One region of the Janthinobacterium sp. SUN120 genome, then DNA from elsewhere that is predicted to be linked to it. Evidence: predicted binding sites of a transcription regulator. Region 1 holds the regulator's gene; each other region holds the start of a gene.
The links. The regulator sigma-54, encoded in region 1, starts transcription at its own class of promoters, with help from an activator protein. The targets are predictions, from matches to a motif close to TGGCANGNAANCTGCTTT.
Positions count from the first base shown of each region.

Region 1 (7,440 bases):
TCTACGCCACCGCGAGCGCAGCTAGTTAATCGAGGTGGCGCAGCGGATGCGCCGCAGCCGGCCAGACGGGCGCAAAGAAGCGCGCCACCATGGCCGCGTCGACTTCGTCCAGGCTGGCGGGATTCCAGCGGGGGGCATTGTCCTTGTCGACCACCAGCGCGCGCACGCCCTCGAGCACTTCGCCATGTTCGAAATTGTGGCGCACGACTGTGCGCTCCAGGCGCAGGCAATCGGCCACGCCCAGGTGGGCGCCCCGCTGCAGCAACTCCAGGGTCACCGACATCATCAAGGGCGAACGCAGGCGCATGGCCGCCAGCGCCTTGGTGGCGAACGCACTGTCGTCCTGCGCCAGCGAAGCCATGATGGCCGCCACCGAACCCGCGCTGAAATGGCGGTCCAGCGCCGCGCGCGCCGTGGCCAGGGGAGAAACGCCTGCCTCGGCCTGGAATGGTGCCGCCAGCGCCTTGATGGCCACAGGCAAGGCCTCGCCCGGCGTCGATTCAAACAGGTCCAGCAGCGCCCCCATCTGCGCTTCGGGCAGGTAGACATCGGCCAGGCCCGTGTACAGGGCGTCGGCCGCGTTGATCGTCAAGCCCGTCAAGCCCAGGTACAGGCCCAGCTGGCCGGCCAGGCGGGACAGGAAATAACTGCCGCCCACGTCCGGAAACAGGCCGATATTGACTTCCGGCATGGCCATGCGCGTGCGGCCCGTCACGATGCGCAAGCGGTTGCCTGGCCCGGCTTGCGCCACACCCATGCCGCCGCCCATCACCACGCCATCCATCACGGCGATATACGGTTTCGGGTAGAAATGAATTAAATGATTTAAAGCATATTCTTCCGTAAAGAAATCTTCCAGCAGGGCGCTGCCGCCTTGCGGCGTGGCCAGACCCGCATCGTAAAAGAAACGGATGTCGCCACCGGCGCACAGGGCCTTATCGCTGCTGGAGCGGATCACGACGGCGTCCACCTGCGGATCGTCGCGCCAGGCCAGCAGGGCCGCGCTCAGGGCGCGCACCATCTCCAGCGACAGGGAATTCAAGGCTTTCGGACGGTCGAGCACGATGTGCCCGGTGCGGTTGCGGATGGAAGTCTGGACGAAGTCGCTCATGGCAGGCTAGAAAGAAGTGAAAGTGCGAATATTCTAATACCTGCGCGGGGAACATTGCGTTCCGCTGGGCGCAAAAAAGGGCGCAATGTGCGCCCTTAGTTGATCACAACTGCTGGAAGCGGGTGGCCTTAGACGGCGACGACGGCTTCTTCCTCGGAGTTGTCTGGCAGATGCTTGATCGCCTCTTTACCGTGCCCTTGCACTTTGGTTTTGTATTTCATCACTTGCCTATCGAGCTTGTCGATCAGGGTATCGATCGCGGCGTACAGGTCGTGCGCCAAGCTTTCCACATAGACAGTCTTGCCGCTCAAACGCAGGTTGACTTCAGCCTTTTGACGTTTTTCTTTCTCTTTGAGGTTATCCACGGTCAGAATCACGGCGATATCGATGACTTGATCGAAATGACGTTTCACGCGCTCCAGCTTCGTTTGTACGTATTCACGGATGGCTGGTGTCACTTCGAGATGATGTCCGCTGATGGTGAGATTCATACACACTCCTAAAGATGATCGGGTTCGTGCGGTCCATCCTATCCGGCCCGCAGAGGAACCGAAAAAAACTTACAAACACTTACGCAGGCTCACTGGCGGAATTTTTAATGCTTCCCGGTATTTGGCAACAGTACGTCGCGCAATCACCATGCCTTGTTCCCCCAGCATGTCCGCAATCTTACTGTCGGATAAAGGATTTTTAGGGTCTTCTGCTCCTGTCAGTTGCACGATCAATGCCCGTATCGCCGTCGATGACGCTTCGCCCCCCGCTTCGGTGGCGACGTGGCTACCAAAGAAATATTTCAACTCGAACATGCCGTGCGGGGTCAGCATGTACTTTTGAGTTGTTACCCGCGAGATAGTACTCTCGTGTAAACCCAGTGTATCAGCTATTTCACGGAGCACAAGGGGGCGCATGGCAACGGCCCCATGCGAGAAAAAGTTCTTTTGTCTTTCTACTATCGCCTGCGCCACACGCAGGATCGTGTCGAAGCGCTGGCGCATATTCTTGATCAGCCACTTGGCTTCCTGCAACTGTGCGCCCATGGCGCCCTCCCCCTTGCCCTGCTTGAGCAAGTTGGCGTACATGGCGTTGACGCGCAGGCGCGGCATGACGTCGTTGTTCAGGGTGACTTGCCAGCCATTGCGCGCGCGCTTGACGACGACGTCGGGCACCACGTAATCGGAGACGTCCGAGGCGAACACGGCGCCCGGATGCGGATTGCACTGGCGAATCACCGTCTGCGCTTCGCGCAAGTCTTCATCGTCGCAATCGAGGGCTTTTTTCAGCTTGTTGAAATCGCGCTGGGCAAACCAGGCCAGGTGCTTTTCCACGATCACGAGGGCCATGCGCCGCGTCACCATGGCGATGTGCGGCAAGCGCTTGATTTGCAGGGCCAGGCATTCGGACGCGTTGCGCGCGCCCACGCCCGGCGGATCGAAACTTTGCAGCAGCGACAAGGCCGTGCGCATCTCGTCGGCGTCGATTTCCAGCTCTTCCGGCAGGCGCGCCAGGATGTCGTCGAGCGACTCTTCCAGGTAGCCATTGTCGTCGAGCGCGTCGATGATCAGCTCGACCAGCGCGCGGTCGCGCAATTCGAGCACCGTCACGCGCATCTGCTCCATCAGGTGTTCGCGCAGCGTGCAGTGATGAGCCTCCAATTGCGGACGCGAATCTTCGTCGTCGGGCGCCTTGCCCCGGCTCGCCTCGCTCCAGTCGCTGTCGCCGCCATCCGCGGCGGCCGGGCTGTCGCCACCCTCGCCGTCAAACGCTTCCGCTTCGGCCGGCGCTGCGGGCGCCTCCTGGCCTGGTGGCTGGGGCGGCCCTTCGGCCGGTGCGGCCGTGGAGCTCAAGGCCCCGTCGGACAGCAGGCGCAGCGAACGGTCGAGCGGATCGTCGAGGCGTTCGAGCAAGGGATTGTCCGTCAGCAATTGCTCTAATTCCTGGTGCAATTCCAGGGTAGACAATTGCAACAGGCGTATCGATTGCTGCAACTGCGGCGTCAGTGCCAGGTGCTGCGAAGTGCGCAGCTGCAATGATTGTTTCATTGGCTTACATGCGGAAGTGTTCGCCCAGATAGACCCGGCGTACCGACTCGTTCGCAATGATGTCGTCGGGGCGTCCCGACGCCAGCACCGAGCCCTGGTTGATGATGTAGGCGCGGTCGCAAATACCCAGCGTCTCACGCACATTATGATCGGTAATCAGCACGCCGATATTGCGCTCCTTCAAGAAACGCACGATGCGCTGGATCTCGATCACGGCGATCGGATCGACGCCGGCGAACGGCTCGTCGAGCAGCACGAAACGGGGATCGGTGGCCAGCGCGCGGGCGATTTCCACGCGGCGGCGTTCGCCACCGGACAGGGACAGCGCCTGGTTCTCGCGCAGCTTTTCAATCTGCAGGTCGGCCAGCAATTTATCCAGCCGTTCCTCGATCTCGGCCTTCGTCAGCGGACGGCCTTCGACGGTCTGGATTTCCAGCACGGCGCGGATATTGTCTTCCACCGTCAGCTTGCGGAAGACGGACGCTTCCTGCGGCAGGTAGGACAGGCCCATCTGTGCGCGGCGGTGGATCGGCAGGCTGGAGATATCCACGCCGCTGATATCGATGCTGCCGCCATCGGACGGCACCAGGCCGACGATCATGTAGAACGAGGTGGTCTTGCCGGCGCCGTTCGGGCCCAGCAAGCCCACCACTTCGCCGCATTCGACTTGCAGCGAGACATCATGCACGACTTGCCGCTTGCCATAGGTTTTTTGCAGCCCGCGAACGATCAGGGTGCTGCCGCAACGTGTATTTTCCATTATTTCTTTCCTGGCGCGGGCGTGGCCGGCGCTTTCTCCGCTGCCGGCGCCTTGGTCTTCGGCTGGATCACCATGCGCACGCTGCCGCCATCGGCGGTGCTGGTGCCGCTGTTGGAATTTTCCATCGCAAATTCTTCCTTGCGGCTGTCATACGAGATGAAGGCGCCGTTGGCCACATCGGTGACTTTCGCCCCTTCCAGGCGCGTCAGCTTGGCTCTGGAAAACAGTTTCACCACTTCCGTCTTGTTGTCGTATTCCACGCGCTCCGCTTCGCCTTCGACCCACAGGTCGCCCGCGCCATCGCGCTTCTGGCGGAAGGTCGCGAGCTTGCCGGGATCGGCCCAGAAGGTGATGAACTGGTAGCCTTGCGGGTCTTCCGTGATCAGGGCCCGGCCCGCCTTCATGGTCAGGGTACCCTTGACCAGCACGACGTCACCCGTCAGGGTGCGCACCTGCTTGATGTCATCGACGTGGCCGCTGCGTGCCGTGATGACGGCTTCCTTCTCGGAATCGGCCTTCTCGGCATGCGCCACGCCCATGATGGCCAGCGAAAATACGGTCAACAGCAAGATGTTCTTCATAATATGGTTTCCTTGTTTCATTCTGTCATTTTGCCGCCGCGGCCGGGCGCGGTTTCGGCGGGAGGACCATGCGCAGCGCATTCTGCACTTCCACGACGCCGGTGGCGTTATTCGCCTTCATGCCGACGCCATTGATGCGCGAGGCGCCCGTCAGGATATCGACAGGCACATCCGTTTCCATTCTTTCCTCGTCCGGGAACACCGTCAGCGCTTCCGTCTTGACCGTCAGGTTCTGCGCCTTCGGACTGGCCACGCGGTCGATCACGACCTTGCGGTGCAGTTGCAGCCGGGTATTATCCTGGTCGATATGCGCCAGTTCCGCATTCATGTTCATCGGCGGCATGCCTGGCGTGAGCTTGCGCACGAAGGGCTGGTCGATATCGGACGAGTCGTCCAGCGGATAATGCGTGAGCTTGGTGCCCGACACGATATAGCTGGGCTTGCCCGTCAAATCCATGCGCACCAGGCTGAAATTGGTGATGAAATAGTCAGGTTCATCCAGATGCTTGCTGGCCGTAATGTCCTGGCCATTCTTGTTCATCACCTCGAGCAGCCAAAAGCTGCCCAGCGCGACGACAACCGCGCCCAGCACGGTAAAAATCATGCGCCAGCGATGGGCGCCTCCTGGCTTACGCATAGGGCTTCACTCTTTCAAAGGTCACTGGCGAGGCGGCGCGCCTCACTCCAGGAACGGCGCCATGACGCGCGCATAGTTGTCCTGGGCGCGCAGCAGGAATTCGCAGATCTCGCGCACCGCGCCGCGACCGCCGCCGGCCTGCGTCACATGGTGCGCCAGGCCCTGCGCCTCCGGACGCCCGCCCGGCACGCTGACGGCAAAGCCCACGCGTTTCAGGATGGGCGCGTCGATGACGTCGTCGCCGATATAGCCGCATTGCTCTTCCGTCAAGCCCGTCAGCGCCAGCAATTCGCGAAACGGCGTCAGCTTGTCGTGGCCGCCCTGGTGCACATGGGTAATGCCCAGGTCTTGCGCGCGGCGCGCCGTGATGGCCGAGCGGCGCGCGCTGATGATGGCCGTCTGCACGCCCGATTCCTGCAGCAGCTTGATGCCCAGGCCATCATACACATTAAACGTTTTCATCATCTCGCCGTCCGGGCCGAAATGCAGGCTGCCGTCGGTGAGCACGCCATCGACGTCAAAGATCATCAGTTTGACCTTGGCCGCCCGCGCCAGGTTGTCCGCCACGCTGTCCATCAGATCACCTTCGCTTGCGTCAGATCATGGATATGCAGCGCGCCCACCAGCTTGCCGTCGGCATCGACGACCAGCATCTGGTTGATGCGGAACTGCTCCATCACGGCCACGGCGTCGACGGCCAGGCGTTCGGGCGCGATGCTGCGCGGCTGCGCATGCATGACGTCGCGGATCGCCACTTGCGTGAAATCCTGCACGCGCTCGAACATGCGGCGCAGATCGCCATCCGTAAACACGCCCACGGGGCGGTTGTCCGCGTCGACGACGGCCGTCATGCCCATGCCTTTCTTCGTCATTTCCTCCAGCGCCTGCAGCAAGGAAGCGTCCACGGGCACCTTGGGTACGCGTTCGCCGCTGCGCATGACGTCATGCACGTGCGTGAGCAAACGGCGGCCCAGGGCGCCGCCCGGATGCGAGCGGGCGAAATCTTCTTCCTTGAAGCCGCGCAAGTCGAGCAAGGCCACGGCGATCGCGTCGCCCAGGGCCAGGGTGACGGTGGTGCTGGCCGTCGGCGCCAGGTTCAGCGGACAGGCTTCTTTCTCAACAGAAATATCCAGGTGCACGTCGGCCAGCTGGGCCAGGCTCGAATTGGGCTTGCCCGTCATGGAAATCAGCACGCCGCCCATGCGCTTGACGACGGGCATGATGGCCATCAGTTCCGATGATTCGCCGGAGTACGATATGGCAATAAAAGCATCGTCCGAGGTGACCATGCCCAGGTCGCCATGGGCCGCTTCGGCCGGATGCACGAACAGGGCCGGCGTGCCGGTGGAAGCGAGGGTGGCGGCAATCTTGCGCGCGATGTGACCGGACTTGCCGATGCCGGAGACGACGACTCTTCCCTTGCATTGCAGCAACATCGCCACGGCGCGGCCGACGCTGTCGTCCGTGGCCAGGCGCGCATGCAGCGCAACGATGGCGTCGGACTCGATCTGCAAGGTGGTGCGGGCCAGCGCGACAGCGCGCTCGGTCGTCGCTTGCATGTCAATTCGATCAAAAGCTTTCAGCATTGTTTTTTCATGGGTTACACTCATGCCCAAAGTATAAACGAATTAGGAAAGCAAAAAACTTGCCAGTCACAACAAACAACGATTTCCATTGACCGTACCGGGCAACCCATGTTTTCCTCGCTTGAACTGACCCTGATGTTACTCGGCAGCGCCGTGCTGGGCGTGGTCGCTTTCAGAATGTTGCATTTGCCGCCCATGCTGGGCTACCTGGCCGTCGGCATCGTCATCGGCCCCCACGCGCTGGGCCTGGCGGCGGAAAACGAGGCCAGCCACACCCTGGCCGAATTCGGCGTCGTCTTCCTGATGTTTTCCATCGGGCTAGAATTTTCTCTTCCCAAGTTCCTCGCCATGCGGCGCATCGTCTTCGGCCTCGGCATGGCGCAGGTGGTCACCACCATCATCGCCACCGTCGTCTTCGGCTGGTTTGTCGCCCGTTACCTGTCCGCCTACATCCACCTGAGCTGGCAAGCCGCCTTCGCCCTGGGCGGCGCGCTGGCCATGTCGTCGACGGCCATCGTCTCGAAAATGCTCACGGAGCGGCTGGAACTGGAAAGCGAACACGGCCGTAAGATCATCGGCATCCTGCTGTTCCAGGACCTGGCCGTCGTGCCCCTGCTGATCCTGATTCCCGCCCTCACCCGCGATTCGGACAACCTGGCCGAAACCCTGGCCTGGGCCGGCGGCAAGGCCCTGGTCGTGCTCATTTTGCTGCTGTTCATCGGCCAG
Region 1 is NZ_JAPUBW010000006.1:190,430-197,869, forward strand. It holds gene rapZ (RNase adapter RapZ) at 1-25, shown strand, start outside; gene O0879_RS25325 (enoyl-CoA hydratase/isomerase family protein) at 26-1,111, opposite strand; gene raiA (ribosome-associated translation inhibitor RaiA) at 1,240-1,602, opposite strand; gene O0879_RS25335 (RNA polymerase factor sigma-54) at 1,672-3,150, opposite strand; gene lptB (LPS export ABC transporter ATP-binding protein) at 3,155-3,910, opposite strand; gene lptA (lipopolysaccharide transport periplasmic protein LptA) at 3,910-4,491, opposite strand; gene lptC (LPS export ABC transporter periplasmic protein LptC) at 4,517-5,128, opposite strand; gene O0879_RS25355 (HAD hydrolase family protein) at 5,171-5,704, opposite strand; gene O0879_RS25360 (KpsF/GutQ family sugar-phosphate isomerase) at 5,704-6,714, opposite strand; gene O0879_RS25365 (monovalent cation:proton antiporter family protein) at 6,823-7,440, shown strand, end outside.

Region 2 (7,440 bases), on a different contig from region 1:
TCAGTACGCGCGACGGGCAGGTGCACACTTCGCCTTGATTCAGCGCAAACATCGCAAAACCTTCCAGGCACTTGTCGAAATAATCATCATCCGCATCCATCACGTCTTCAAAGAAGATGTTCGGCGACTTGCCGCCCAGTTCCAGCGTGACGGGAATCAGGTTTTGCGCCGCATAGCCCATGATCAGACGGCCCGTGCCCGTTTCGCCCGTAAAGGCGATCTTGGCGATGCGCTTGCTCGACGCCAGCGGCTTGCCCGCTTCCAGGCCGAAACCGTTGATGATGTTCAGCACGCCCGGCGGCAGCAGGTCGCCGATCAGCTCGATCAACACCATGATGGAAGCCGGGGTTTGCTCGGCCGGTTTCAAGACAACGCAATTGCCTGCCGCCAGGGCTGGCGCCAGTTTCCACACGGCCATCAGGATCGGGAAATTCCACGGGATGATCTGGCCCACGACGCCCAGCGGCTCATGGTAATGGTAGGCATAGGTTTCCGCATCGATTTGCGCGACGGAACCTTCCTGGGCGCGGATGCAGCCGGCGAAGTAACGGAAATGGTCGATGGCCAGCGGAATGTCGGCATTCATCGTTTCGCGGATCGGCTTGCCGTTGTCGATGGTTTCCGCCGTGGCGATCAGGCTCAGGTTCTGTTCGATGCGGTCGGCGATGCGGTTCAGGATATTGGCGCGCTCGGCAGGCGAAGTCTTGCCCCAGGCATCCTTGGCGGCGTGCGCGGCGTCCAGCGCCAGCTCGACGTCTTCCGTCGTGGAACGGGCGATTTCGCAAAACGGCAAGCCCGTGATCGGCGTGATGTTAGGAAAGTATTCACCTTTTACTGGTGCAACGAATTTGCCGCCGATGTAATTGTCATAGCGTTGTTTGAAGGGATTGGCTACGCCCAGTTTGCTGATGTCTGCGAGATTCATGTCGTCCTCTATCGGGTTAATTAGAATGGAAATACTTAATTAAAATCAAACGTCCTGGTACAGATGGGGTGAGTACACGGAGTCTTCCGCAAATGCCGTGCCAGCTCGCCGTCCCACTACAAACTTAGCCGGTTTTACCCTCGTTACAAGGGCGTGGCGTCAATCCCGGCCCGCTTTTCAGCGCATGCCCCGGACTTGGGTGGGGGCGTGGCTCTGTTTGCGTTTTGAACAAGGTGGCAGCATCCTGTTCCAATCCGGGCCAGCCCTGCTGTGCCGCCACGCCGCCGCTGCACAATGGAACAGGTGTACCAGACTGGAACACCTGCGCCTGTGCCATGAAGGAATCAACGAATCACCACGCCCCATGGCAATTCACCCACGGCAATATCGGCCACCTTGCGCGCGCTGGCCGTGTCGATGACGGATACGCTGTTCGAGCGGCCATTGGCCACGTACAGCTTGGCGCCGTCCGGCGTGATGGCCATGTTCCACGGGCGCTTGCCGACGCCAATCGTGGCCGTGACCTGATTGCTGGCCGTGTCGATCACCATCACCGTACCGTCGATGCCGTTCGAGACATACACTTGCTTGCCGCCGGGATGGACGGCGATGCCATTGGCATTCTTGCCCGCTGGAATGGTGGCAATCGCCTTGCGCGCGGCCATGTCGATCACGTAGACGGCATTGACCAGTTCGCACGCCACGTAGGCGCGGCCCGAGTCCGGGCTGAAACCGATGCCGCGCGGACGCAGCCCCACGGCGATGGAAGCGACTTGGCGGCGTTGCGCCACATCAATGACATCGACTTGCTCCGCCTCTTCCGCGCTGACCAGCAGCCAGCGCCCATCCGGGCTGAAGACGGCATGTTCCGGGTTGCGTCCCTGCACCTTGATATCGGCGAGCAAGGTACCTGTCTGGCCATCGAGCAAGGCCACGCTATTGTTTTCCTCGACGGCAACGGCCACGTGACTACCGTCTTGCGAGGCGCTGACGCCTTCGGGCGACTTGCCCAGCGCCACCGTGCGCACGGGCGCGCCGCCAGCGTTGTCGATCAGCAGCAAAGCGCTGCTGGCGGCGTCCGTGACAAACAATTGCCGCCCAGTGGGGTCGGCGGCGATGCCGCGCGGACGCTTGCCTGCGGCGATCTGGCGCACCACCTGGTCGGTCGCCGTGTCGATCACGCTCAAGGTGCCCGACTTTTCGTTGGGAACATAGGCAAATGGAGCGGCCTGGACAGCGGTGCTGGCGAGCGCCGGCAGCAGCCAGCACACCTGGCGCAAGCGCGAGAAGAAGTTGGGCATAATCACCTTTTCAATGGCAAAACGAGGGGAAAGCGCGCCGCATCGGCGCCTCTGACAATGACCGTATGCAAACGCCGTGCCACTGACACGCGTATAATTTCAGCCCACCAATGGAGACATGGCAGGCATATTGCTTGATACACCTACGCAGACCTGTACCGCGCACGCGATCAAGCAGGCTTTTATTCACATTGGAGAATCCGCATGCAGCATCGTTTCCGCCTGAACACCATCGCCAGCCTGTTTGTCGCCGGCAGCGCCACCCTCGCCCCTCACGTCTTTGCCGCCGAGGCAGCTGACCCGGCCAATGGGCAATTCATGGATACGGTGGTCGTCAGCGGCAGCCGCATCGCCCACCCCAGCCAGGAAGTGCCGGCCTCGATCGACGTGGTCGACAGCGCCCGCATCCAGGATGGCCAAATCCGCGTCAACGCGTCGGAAGCGCTGGCCGCCGTGCCGGGCCTGGTCGTGCAAAACCGCCAGAACTACGCGCAAGACTTGCAAATCTCGTCGCGCGGCTTCGGCGCCCGCTCGGCCTTCGGCGTGCGCGGCGTCAAATTGATCAGCGATGGCATTCCCGCCAGCATGCCGGACGGCCAGGGCCAGGCCGCCACTTTCAATCTCGATACGGCCGAGCGTATCGAAGTGCTGCGCGGACCGTTTTCTGCCATCTACGGCAACCATTCGGGCGGCGTGATCCAGCTGTTTTCCAAGGATGGACAAAATCCCCCTTCCGTCGAGCTGAATGTGACGGGCGGCAGCTACGGCACCAGCAAGGTAGACTTGACGGCGCAGGGTCAGGCGGGCGGCATCGGCTACGTGCTCGACGGCTCGCGCTTCCGCACGGACGGCTTCCGCGACCACAGCGCCGCCACGCGCGAACAAGCGTTCGGCAAGATCACCGTCAAGCCCACCGCGGACAGCAAGCTGACCATCGTCGCCAACAGCCTGCATCAAGGCAACACGCAAGATCCCCTGGGCGTCACCTGGCCCACGTTTGCCGCCAACCCGCGCGCCGGCGAAATCGACACGACGGACACGCAGAACCCGAAACGCACCCTGGCCGAGCGCTACAACACGCGCAAGAGCATCGATCACCAGCAGATCGGCGCCACTTATGAACAGTCGTTCGGCGATGACCGACTGCACGTGATGGTGTATGGCGGCAACCGCGACGTGATCCAGTACCAGGCGTTTACCAAGGGATTCCAGGCGCCGCCTAGCCATTCGGGCGGCGTGGTCGATTTCCAGCGCCAATTCTATGGCATCGACACCAACTGGCTGCACGTGAACCAGCTGGCCGGAGGCAAGCTGAGCACGACTATCGGCATCGACTATGGCCGCTCCAGCGACGACCGCACCGGCTATGAAAATTTCATTGGCAATAGCTTTGGCGTAAAAGGCAAGCTGCGCCGCGACGAGCAGAATGTCGTCTCCAGCCTCGATCCGTATATCCAGGCGGAATGGCAAGGCGGCCCGTGGCTGCTCAGCGCAGGTGTGCGCTACAGCAAGATGAAAGTGGCTGTCGACGACCATTTCCTCAGCAACGGCAACGATAGCGGCAGCCTGGAGTTCAGCCACACGACGCCCGTGCTGGGCCTGCTGTATAAACTGACGCCGAACGTCAACGTCTACGCCAGCGCCGCGCGCGGTTTCGAGGCCCCAACCTTGAACGAACTGTTTTACTCGGGCACGGGCGGCGGCTTCAATTTCAACTTGAAGCCGGCCACCAGCACCAACCTGGAAGCGGGTATCAAGGCCAGGATCGCCAACAACACGCACGTGAATGCGGCCTTGTTCCAGATCAAGACCAACGACGAACTGGTGGTCGACAAGTCCAGCGGCGGGCGCACCAGCTATCGCAATGCGGGTAAAACCTTGCGCCAGGGCATGGAAGTGTCGCTGGATTCGAACCTGCCATACGGCTTCACGACCAAAGTGGCGCTGACCAGCCTGCATGCCGTGTATGACCAGGCATTTGGCGGCGTGCGCGAAGGCAGCCGCTTGCCGGGTGTACCCAGCGCTAACCTGTTCGCTGAACTGGCCTGGAAAGATACGTTCGACCGTTTTGGCGCAGCGCTGGAAAGCGTGGCCAGCAACCAGGTCTACGCGGAAGACAGCAACATCGAAAAACCGGCGCCCGGCTACACGGTATTCAATGCGCGCGTCAACGCCAGGCAAAACGTGGGCAATTGGCGCTTCAAGGAGTTTGCCCGCCTGAACAATCTTTTCGACAAGACCTACGTGGGTTCCGTCATCGTTGGCGATAGCAACAAGCGCTACTATGAAGCGGCGCCGGGACGTAATTGGTTGCTGGGCGTTAGCGCCCAATATAGTTTCTAAAACTAAAAAGCCCGCGCCTCTTCCGATGCGCGGGCTTTATTGTCATTCAACATGGCCTGCTACGGCCGTGCTTCCTTCACGCCATATTTCTCGAAGATGGCTTTCAATTCGCCGCTGGCAGCCATCTCATTCATGGCTGCCTGCAGCAACTTGCCCACGTCGAGCTGCTGGCGGCTGACGGCCAGGCCCACGGCCCAGCCCGCACGCGGCAGGCGAGCAAACGCCACTTCGCTCATGGGGAAAGCGGGATCGCTTTTCAGCACCGATTCGATTTCCGAACGGTTGGCCAGCACGGCGTCGAGCTTGCCCGCCTGCAATTGCTGCAAGGCTTCGGCGGCCGTATCGAAGATGCGTACGTCGTCGCGGTACTTGCCATTGTCTTCGCCCAGCATCAGCATGGCCGCGATCGACACCTTTTCCACGCCGATGCGCTTGCCGGCCAGCGAGGCGACGCCATCGAATTGCGGCACGGCTTGCGCACTGCGCGCCAGGCGCACGGTTTCCACATAGTATGGCGCGAAGATCTCGACCTTGTCGTTGTCCGCCATCAACTTCTTGTCGACCGGCACATGCAACATCACATCGGCGGGGCCGTAACCGAGGTAATGTCCCTTCCACACCATATTGCGCAAATCGTCGTTGAGGTTTTCGCCGGCGGGAAATGGCAACAAGCTCAGTTTCAGCCCCAGCTTTTTCGCCAGCGCTTCGGCAATATCGATATCGATGCCCGTACCCTTGTCGGAAAACGGCGCGAATTCGTTGTACACAGCCACTTTCAGGCTGCCCGACTGCTGCACCTTTTGCCAGTCGGCGCGCGCCGGCGCGGCGGCGCACAGCGCCAGGCAAGCGAGCAAGATCATCGCGCGCGCGCCCCGGAATTGAAATGAACGCATGGGACTCCTTCGTGATCAGTTCGACTTAATTCGATTCGCGGCGCGTTTCCAGATAGGTCTTGATGGCCCACATGGCTTCCTGGTTGAACACGCCTTCGAACGGCGGCATGTACACGGCCCCATTGCGCACTTTACCGTGGCGGATGGTGGTCAGGTAGTAATTGTCCGTTTCCTTGTAGCACGCCTGTTTCTTTGTCTCATTCTTGATACCGAAACAATCGCGGTCCAGCTGGCGCAAGTCCGGCGCGATGCCGCCCGAGATGGCTTCGATGCCGTGGCAGCGGGCGCAATTCTGGTTGTAGGCCGAGGTGCCCACTGTCAAGGCCAGTTTGTTGCCCCGATACGGGTTTTGCTCGAGCCATTTGTCGCCCACCTTGGGCAAGCCCGTGGTGTCGACGCCTTGCGGCGTGACATTGCCGTGCGCATAGGCATGCGGCAAGGTCAGCAGGGAAGTGAGGGCAACGGCGCCGGCCGCCGCCACGCCGAGCAGGGTACGAATGGAATAGGTCATGCTGGTCTCCTTGGTTTTTTAGTCAATACCAAAGAAGAGCAAATGCCATGCCATGCACATATGCCCCACATCCGGCCGGCCATGTATCAATTTGGAACAGCTGCAACACGTGGTTGTGTCACCACGCGCCTCAGGCGGCGGCCACCGTGCAGATGCTGCCGCGCGCCTGCTGCTCGAAAGTGATACGCACGGGCAAAAATCGGGCAATCACCTCCGCATTCGTCAGCGCATGCTGCGACACCTTGTTGCAGCTGAAGGTACCGCCGCCCGCCAGCGCCATGGGCAGCAAGAGCTGGTCGGCCAGATGCTCGCCGACGGCCGCGTCCGTCTTGAGATAGGCGCGCACCTCGTTCAACAGGCGCTTGGCCACGGACTCGGCCAGCAAGGACTTTTCGCCGAACGAAGTAAACACTTCCGTGACATGCTCATGCTCCAGGGTCAGCAGCAGGACGTTGCCCGGCCCCTGCTCCGCCGGCAAGCCGACGAGGCGCAGTTGCTTGCCGCTCCAGCCCATGCCGCTGGCGACACGCTCGAGCTCGCGCTGCGCCACCTGCACATGCACGCCCGCCACCACGCTTTCCGCATACCCCGCCTTCCGTTCGCCGCGCTGCAGCAGTTGAATCGGCTGCAAGCGCCGGCACGGTTGCACGGTGGCCGTCACCTCGCCGCCGCCCGCAGGATGAAAGCCGTAGCGTTGCAGCGCGATCTCCACCTCGGCGCCCATCTGCTGCAGGATGCGGCCATACGCGCGCTGCAAAAAATGCACGGGCGGTGCCATGGCATTGTGCGTGCCGCCAGTGACGCGCACGGTGGATGGCCCATCCGCATGCAGCAGGGCCGGCAGCAAGGTTTGCAGCACCAGGGTGCAGCTGCCGGCGCTGCCGATGGCAAAGCGGTAATCGCCGCCGCGCAGGGGGCCGGGAACGAATTCCAGGCTCGACGCGCGCAGCGCCACCGGCGTCGTGCGCGCCCCGCAAATGGCGGTTGCCGCCTGCACGGCCAGCAGATGCTGGCGCAGCAAGCCGGGCTTTTCCCGCCCCGCGCGAATGTTAATCAGGCGAAACGGTTGCCCCGTGATCATCGACAGGCTCAGCGCCGAACGCAAAATCTGTCCGCCGCCTTCGCCTTGCGCTCCATCTATTTCTATCATCTCTCTTATCCTTTGACGCAGACGACCTGCTTCAAGATATGCACGACATCGACCAGCTCGCGCTGCGCCAGCATCACCGCATCGATATCCTTGTAAGCCATCGGGATTTCATCAATGACGTTTTCATCCTTGCGGCATTCCACGCCTTCGGTGGCGCGGATCTGGTCATCCAGGTTGAAGCGCCGCTTCGCTTCCGTGCGGCTCATCGTGCGTCCCGCACCGTGGCTGCAGCTATGGAAACTCTCCGCATTGCCCTTGCCGCGCACGATAAAACTCTTCGCGCCCATGGAGCCGGGAATGATCCCCAGTTCGCCCGC
Region 2 is NZ_JAPUBW010000009.1:4,770-12,209, reverse strand. It holds gene adh (aldehyde dehydrogenase) at 1-925, opposite strand, end outside; gene O0879_RS28375 (beta-propeller fold lactonase family protein) at 1,270-2,226, opposite strand; gene O0879_RS28370 (TonB-dependent receptor) at 2,431-4,569, shown strand; gene O0879_RS28365 (transporter substrate-binding domain-containing protein) at 4,629-5,462, opposite strand; gene pedF (cytochrome c-550 PedF) at 5,488-5,973, opposite strand; gene rtcA (RNA 3'-terminal phosphate cyclase) at 6,104-7,123, opposite strand; gene O0879_RS28350 (RtcB family protein) at 7,129-7,440, opposite strand, start outside.
Region 2: O0879_RS28375 (beta-propeller fold lactonase family protein) is a predicted target of sigma-54. The motif match lies at 2,291-2,308, and genes of this name have one in related genera.

Region 3 (7,440 bases), on a different contig from region 1:
GTGGTAGACGGCCGCGAATGCCTGCTGCACCGTCTGGATGGCGGCGCCGATGGCCACGTCGCCGCCCAGCTGCTGCTGCAGGTAGGGCGCGGCGGAAAGATGATCGGCGTGCGCGTGGGTTTCCAGCAGCCAGCGGCATTGCAAGCCGTGTTCGCGCACGAAGGCGATGACCTTGTCGGCCGAGGCGGTGGACGTGCGGCCCGCCTTGGGATCGTAGTCGAGCACGGAATCGATGATGGCGCAGTCCCGCCCATCGGCCTCGTACACAACATAGGTGACGGTGGCGGTGGCGGGGTCGAAGAAAGCTTGGATTTGTGGGGTCATCACGGCGGCAAAGGGCGGACAGGGAATGGCATTATATCGCCAGAGTTCGCTCAAAAAATGTTGAAAATTGGAATTTAACATGCGAAAAACAGATAAGCGGGCGCGCATGCGCCAGGCACAGTCGTGCGCACCCTGGCGCTAGCAGCATGGTAACCTCATTCTTCCAAGGAGGAATTCATGAACGATATCACTGCATGCAGCGAACAGTACCGCGGTTTTAGGATTTCCGTGACCCCGCAAAAGGATAACGACGATTTATGGGATTTCACCTACCGCCTGCAGCGCGAAGGCGAACCGGAAGCGCAGGCGATCACGCGCAGCCGCACCCTGGGCGGCTACGCGGCCCCCGAGACGGCTTGCACGGCGGGCCTGCAAGTGGCCAGGACGGAAGTCGATAATCTGCTGCGGCCTTGAGCCAGCGTAAATCGTTTAGCCTGAAAGTGAGCCTGACCACGGCTGGCGCGTGAAACACGTCGCTGCCAGCCGCGCTTCATGCTACGATTTCCACTATTGAGTCAGTCACGAAGGAGGCACCCATGGATAGCAGTTCTAAAATTCACTATAAAGGCTGGGAAATCGTTCCCTTGGCCGTGCCCACCACCGACGGCAAATGGTCGGCCAGTTGCGACATCGAGCGCGCCACGGCCGAAGGCCTGGAAGTATTCGAAGGCTCGACCATGCAATTCGTGCGCGACGACGAGGAGGGCGCCATTGCCGCCGCCTGCGAAGAAGCCGTGCGCCAGATCGACAACATCATCGCCAACCCGCTGGTACGGCTGGCCTAGTTCTCTACTCTTTCAGTCATCGTGTTCCCGCAGCCGGCATCCGCCGGCTGTTTTTTTTGCGCGCGACCGGCGGCGCGTGTGCCTGCCCCCATCTTTTCAGCCAGCGCTGTTGCATGTTTCAATATTGTGTTTCAAAATGAAATTATGAAACGATAATGAAACATCGCACAGGACAAACGTGACATCGTTGTTCCCTGGCGTGACAGTCCCGCAGCAGCGCTGGCTGGCACCTTGTCGCCTGTTTTCACTCTGCCGTCACGTGTTGTTCGCCGCGCCGCGCCGGCCTGGCACGGCATTTGCAATACTGATGTTCATAGCCACTCCGTGAAACATTCGGGACCATCCGAAACCCATAAGGTGAACACATGACTCAATACTCCGCAGGTGCCGCATTCCGCAAGGCCGTTCAGGAAGAATCCCCGTTGCAAGTCGTCGGCGCCATCAACGCCAACCACGCCTTGCTGGCCAAGCGCGCCGGCTATAAAGCCATCTATCTGTCCGGCGGCGGCGTCGCGGCCGGCTCGCTGGGCTTGCCCGACCTGGGTATTTCCAGCCTGGACGACGTGCTGACCGATATCCGCCGCATCACCGACGTGTGCGACCTGCCGCTGCTGGTCGACGCCGACACGGGCTTCGGTTCGTCCGCCTTCAACGTGGCGCGCACGGTGAAATCGATGATCAAGTTCGGCGCGGCCGGCCTGCACATCGAAGACCAGGTGGGCGCCAAGCGCTGCGGTCACCGTCCGGGCAAGGAAATCGTGAGCAAGGAAGAAATGGTCGACCGCATCAAGGCGGCCGTCGATGCGCGCACGGACCCGAACTTCGTCATCATGGCGCGCACCGATGCGCTGGCCGTCGATGGCCTGGAAGCGGCGCTGGAACGCGCCGTCGCCTGCGTCGAAGCGGGTGCCGACATGATCTTCCCGGAAGCCATCACGGACCTGGACATGTACGCTACGTTCGCCAAGGCCGTCAACGTGCCGATCCTGGCCAACATCACGGAATTCGGTTCCACGCCGCTGTTCACCCTGGACGAACTGCGCAGCGCCCACGTGGGCCTGGCGCTATATCCGCTGTCGGCCTTCCGCGCCATGAACAAGGCGGCGGAAAACGTCTATCAGGCGCTGCGCCGCGACGGCACGCAAAAGAACGTCGTCGACACCATGCAGACGCGCATGGAGCTGTATGAATCGATCAATTACCACGATTTCGAGCAAAAGCTCGATGCACTGTTCGCCGCGCAAAAGAAATAAGTAAAGAAAAGTAAAGAAGCAGGGGCCGCATGCAGGCCCCGCAGTGATGCAACCGAGACTAGTCAATTTTTGGAGAAATCAATGAACGCACCGCAAGCCGCCACTTTCAAGCCTAAAAAATCCGTCGCCTTGTCCGGCGTCACCGCCGGCAACACGGCGCTGTGCTCGGTCGGCAAGACCGGCAACGATTTGCACTACCGCGGCTATGACATCCTGGACGTGGCCGACAGCTGCGAGTTCGAGGAAATCGCCTACCTGCTGGTGCACGGCAAGCTGCCGACAGCCGCTGAACTGAAAGGCTACAAGGCCAAGTTGAAATCCCTGCGCGGCTTGCCGTCGGCAGTGAAACTGGCGCTGGAAGCGCTGCCGGCCGCCGCCCACCCGATGGACGTGATGCGCACGGGCGTGTCCGTGCTGGGCTGTACCCTGCCGGAGAAGGACGACCATAACGCGCCGGGCGCGCGCGACATCGCCGACCGCCTGATGGCGTCGTTCGGCTCCATGCTGCTGTACTGGTACCACTACAGCCATAACGGCAAGCGCATCGAAGTGGAAACGGACGACGACTCGATCGGCGGCCACTTCCTGCACCTGTTGCATGGCGAAAAACCGTCGGCGTCGTGGGAAAAAGCCATGCACACGTCGCTGATCCTGTACGCGGAACACGAATTCAATGCATCGACCTTCACCAGCCGGGTCATCGCCGGCACGGGTTCGGACATCCATTCCGCCATCACGGGCGCCATCGGCGCGCTGCGCGGCCCGAAACACGGCGGCGCGAACGAAGTGGCGCTGGATATCCAGAAACGCTACGACAACGCCGATGAAGCGGAAGCGGACATCCGCGAACGCGTGGCCAACAAGGAAGTGGTGATCGGCTTCGGCCACCCCGTCTACACGATTTCCGATCCGCGTAATAAAGTCATCAAGGAAGTGGCCCGTTCGCTGTCGCAGGAAGCCGGTTCCACGAAAATGTTCGACATCGCCGAGCGCCTGGAATCGGTCATGTGGGAAATCAAGAACATGTTCCCGAACCTGGACTGGTTCTCGGCCGTGTCGTACCACATGATGGGCGTGCCGACGGCGATGTTTACGCCGCTGTTCGTCATCTCGCGCACGTCGGGCTGGGCCGCCCACATCATCGAGCAGCGCATCGACAACAAGATCATCCGCCCGAGCGCCAACTACGTGGGTCCGGAAGACCTGGAATTCGTGCCGATCAAGGACCGTAAATAATGAGCACCAACATGAACACCTTGCACCGCAAATCCTTGCCGGGCACCCAACTAGACTACTTCGACACGCGTGCCGCCGTCGATGCGATCCAGCCAGGCGCCTACGCCACCTTGCCCTACACCTCGCGCGTGCTGGCGGAAAACCTCGTGCGCCGCTGCGACCCGGCGACCCTGAACGCTTCGCTGAGCCAATTCATCGAACGCCGCCGCGACCTGGACTTCCCATGGTTCCCCGCGCGCGTCGTCTGCCATGACATCCTGGGCCAGACGGCCCTGGTCGACCTGGCCGGCTTGCGCGACGCCATCGCGGCCCAGGGCGGCGATCCGGCCCTCGTCAACCCCGTCGTGCCGACGCAGCTGGTGGTCGACCACTCGCTGGCCGTCGAATGCGGCGGTTTCGACCCCGACGCCTTCGCCAAGAACCGCGCCATCGAAGACCGTCGCAACGAAGACCGTTTCGACTTCATCGACTGGACCAAGAAGGCCTTTAAAAACGTCGATGTGATTCCGCCGGGCAACGGCATCTTGCACCAGATCAATCTTGAGCGCATGTCGCCCGTGATCCAGGTGCAAAATGGTGTAGCCTATCCCGATACGCTGGTGGGCACGGATTCGCACACGCCGATGGTCGATGCGCTGGGCGTGATCGCCATCGGCGTGGGCGGCCTGGAAGCGGAAAGCGTGATGCTGGGCCGCGCCTCGTGGATGCGCCTGCCGGATATCATCGGCGTCAAGCTGACGGGCAAACCGCAGCCGGGCATCACGGCCACCGACACGGTGCTGGCGCTGACGGAGTTTCTGCGCAAGCAGAAGGTCGTTTCGTCCTACCTGGAATTCTTTGGCGAAGGCGCGTCGCACCTGACCTTGGGCGACCGTGCCACGATTTCCAACATGGCGCCGGAGTTCGGCGCCACGGCCGCCATGTTCTACATCGACGCGCAAACCATCAAGTACCTGAAATTGACGGGCCGCGACGACGAACTGGTGAAACTGGTGGAGCTGTACGCCAAAGAGACGGGCCTGTGGACCGACAGCCTGGTGGACGCGCAGTACGAGCGCGTCTTGAGCTTCGACCTGTCGTCCGTCGTGCGCAATATCGCCGGCCCGTCGAACCCGCACAACCGCGTGCCGACGTCGGAACTGGCCGCGCGCGGGATTTCCGGCGTAGTGGAAAACGAACCGGGCAAGATGCCGGACGGCGCCGTCATCATCGCGGCCATCACCAGTTGCACCAACACGAACAACCCGCGCAACATGATCGCCGCCGGTTTGATCGCGCGCAATGCGAACCGCCTCGGTTTGACCCGCAAGCCATGGGTGAAATCGTCGCTGGCGCCCGGCTCGAAAACCGTGGAACTGTATCTGCAGGAAGCGGGCCTGATGCCGGAGCTTGAAACATTGGGCTTCGGTGTGGTGGCATTCGCCTGTACCTCGTGCAACGGCATGTCGGGCGCGCTCGACCCCGTGATCCAGGATGAAGTGGTGTCGCGCGACCTGTACGCGACGGCCGTCTTGTCGGGCAACCGCAACTTCGACGGCCGCATCCATCCGTACGCGAAACAGGCGTTCCTTGCCTCGCCGCCGCTGGTGGTGGCATACGCGATCGCCGGCACCATCCGCTTCGACATCGAGAAGGATGTGCTGGGCCATGATGCGGATGGCAAGCCGATTCTGCTCAAGGATATCTGGCCGTCGGACGAGGAAATCGACGCCATCGTCGCTTCCAGCGTCAAGCCGGAGCAGTTCCGCAAGGTGTACATTCCGATGTTTGCCGCGCAGGCGGACGACGGCATCAAGGTCAGCCCCCTGTACGACTGGCGTCCGCAGACGACATACATCCGCCGTCCGCCGTACTGGGAAGGCGCGCTGGCTGGCGCGCGCCCCTTGAAAGGCATGCGTCCGCTGGCCGTCCTGGGCGACAACATCACCACCGACCACCTGTCGCCGTCGAACGCCATCATGCTCGATAGCGCGGCCGGTGAATACCTGGCGAAAATGGGCTTGCCCGAGGAAGACTTCAATTCCTATGCCACGCACCGGGGCGACCATCTGACGGCGCAGCGCGCCACGTTTGCCAACCCGACCCTGAAGAACGAGATGGTCATCGAGGACGGCAAAGTGAAAGCCGGTTCGCTCACGCGCATCGAGCCGGAAGGCAAAATCTCGCGCATGTGGGAAGCCATCGAGGTGTACATGGAGCGCAAGCAGCCATTGATCATCATCGCCGGCGCCGACTATGGCCAGGGTTCCTCGCGCGACTGGGCCGCCAAGGGCGTGCGCCTGGCCGGTGTGGAAGCCATCGTGGCCGAAGGTTTCGAACGCATCCACCGTACCAACCTGGTGGGCATGGGCGTCTTGCCGCTGGAATTTTTGGCTGGCGTGAACCGCAAGACCCTGGGCCTGGACGGCAGCGAAACCTATGACGTCGTCGGCGAGCGCACGCCGCGCTCCACCTTGACCTTGCTGATCCACCGCAAGAACGGCGAAACGGTTGAAGTGCCCGTCACCTGCCGCCTCGATACGGCGGAAGAGGTGTCGATCTACGAGGCGGGCGGCGTTCTTCAGCGCTTCGCGCAGGATTTCCTCGAGTCGTCCAAGGCAGCGTAAGCAGTTCGTCATTCACCGGGTGGCGCGCAGGCGCGCTGCCCGGCTTTTCAGGAAACCCTATGACCCACGTACCCCAAATCAAAATCCCCGCCACCTACATGCGCGGCGGCACCAGCAAGGGCGTGTTTTTCCGCCTGCAGGATTTGCCGGCCAGCGCGCAAGTGCCGGGCGCCGCGCGCGATGCGCTGCTGCTGCGCGTGATCGGCAGCCCCGACCCCTACGGCAAGCAGATCGACGGCATGGGCGGCGCTACCTCGAGCACCAGCAAGACGGTGATCCTGGCAAAAAGCGCCAAGCTTGACCACGACGTCGACTACCTGTTCGGCCAGGTCTCCATCGACAAGCCTTTCGTCGACTGGAGCGGCAATTGCGGCAACCTGTCGGCCGCCGTCGGCTCGTTCGCCATCGCCAGCGGCCTGGTGGACGCCGCCCGCGTGCCGCAAAACGGCATCGCCACGGTGCGCATCTGGCAAGCCAATATCGGCAAGACCATCATCGCCCACGTGCCCATGACGCATGGCGAAGTGCAGGAAACGGGCGGCTTCGAACTCGATGGCGTGACTTTCCCGGCCGCCGAAGTGAAACTGGAATTTCTCGATCCGGCGGCAGACGAGGAGGGCGGCGATGGGGCCAGCTCGGCTATGTTTCCTACCGGTAACCTTGTCGACGACCTGGACGTACCCGGCATCGGTGTTTTAAAGGTCACGATGATCAACGCCGGCATCCCGACGATTTTTGTCGATGCGGACGCCATCGGCTACACGGGCACGGAACTGCAGGACGCCATCAATGGCGATCCGGTGGCGCTGGCCCGCTTCGAAACCATCCGCGCGCATGGCGCCTTGCGCATGGGACTCATCGCGCATCTCGATGAAGCGGCGAAACGCCAGCACACGCCGAAGGTGGCCTTTGTCGCCAGGCCTGCCGGCTATGTCTCGTCCAGCGGCAAGCAGGTGGCAGCGGGCGAGATCGACTTGCTGGTGCGCGCCATGTCGATGGGTAAATTACATCACGCCATGATGGGCACGGCCGCTGTCGCCATCGGCACGGCGGCAGCCATTCCCGGCACCCTGGTCAACCTGGCGGCCGGTGGCGGTTTCCGCAACTCGGTGCGCTTCGGCCACCCGTCCGGCACCCTGATGGTGGGCGCGGAAGCGGCGCTGGCCGATGGCGTGTGGAGCGTCACCAAGGCCATCATGAGCCGCAGCGCGCGCGTGCTGATGGAAGGGGCCGTGC
Region 3 is NZ_JAPUBW010000001.1:202,589-210,028, forward strand. It holds gene O0879_RS00895 (MBL fold metallo-hydrolase) at 1-324, opposite strand, end outside; gene O0879_RS00900 (hypothetical protein) at 502-738, shown strand; gene O0879_RS00905 (hypothetical protein) at 861-1,109, shown strand; gene prpB (methylisocitrate lyase) at 1,475-2,362, shown strand; gene prpC (2-methylcitrate synthase) at 2,444-3,598, shown strand; gene acnD (Fe/S-dependent 2-methylisocitrate dehydratase AcnD) at 3,610-6,204, shown strand; gene prpF (2-methylaconitate cis-trans isomerase PrpF) at 6,264-7,440, shown strand, end outside.
Region 3: prpB (methylisocitrate lyase) is a predicted target of sigma-54. The motif match lies at 1,395-1,412, and genes of this name have one in related genera.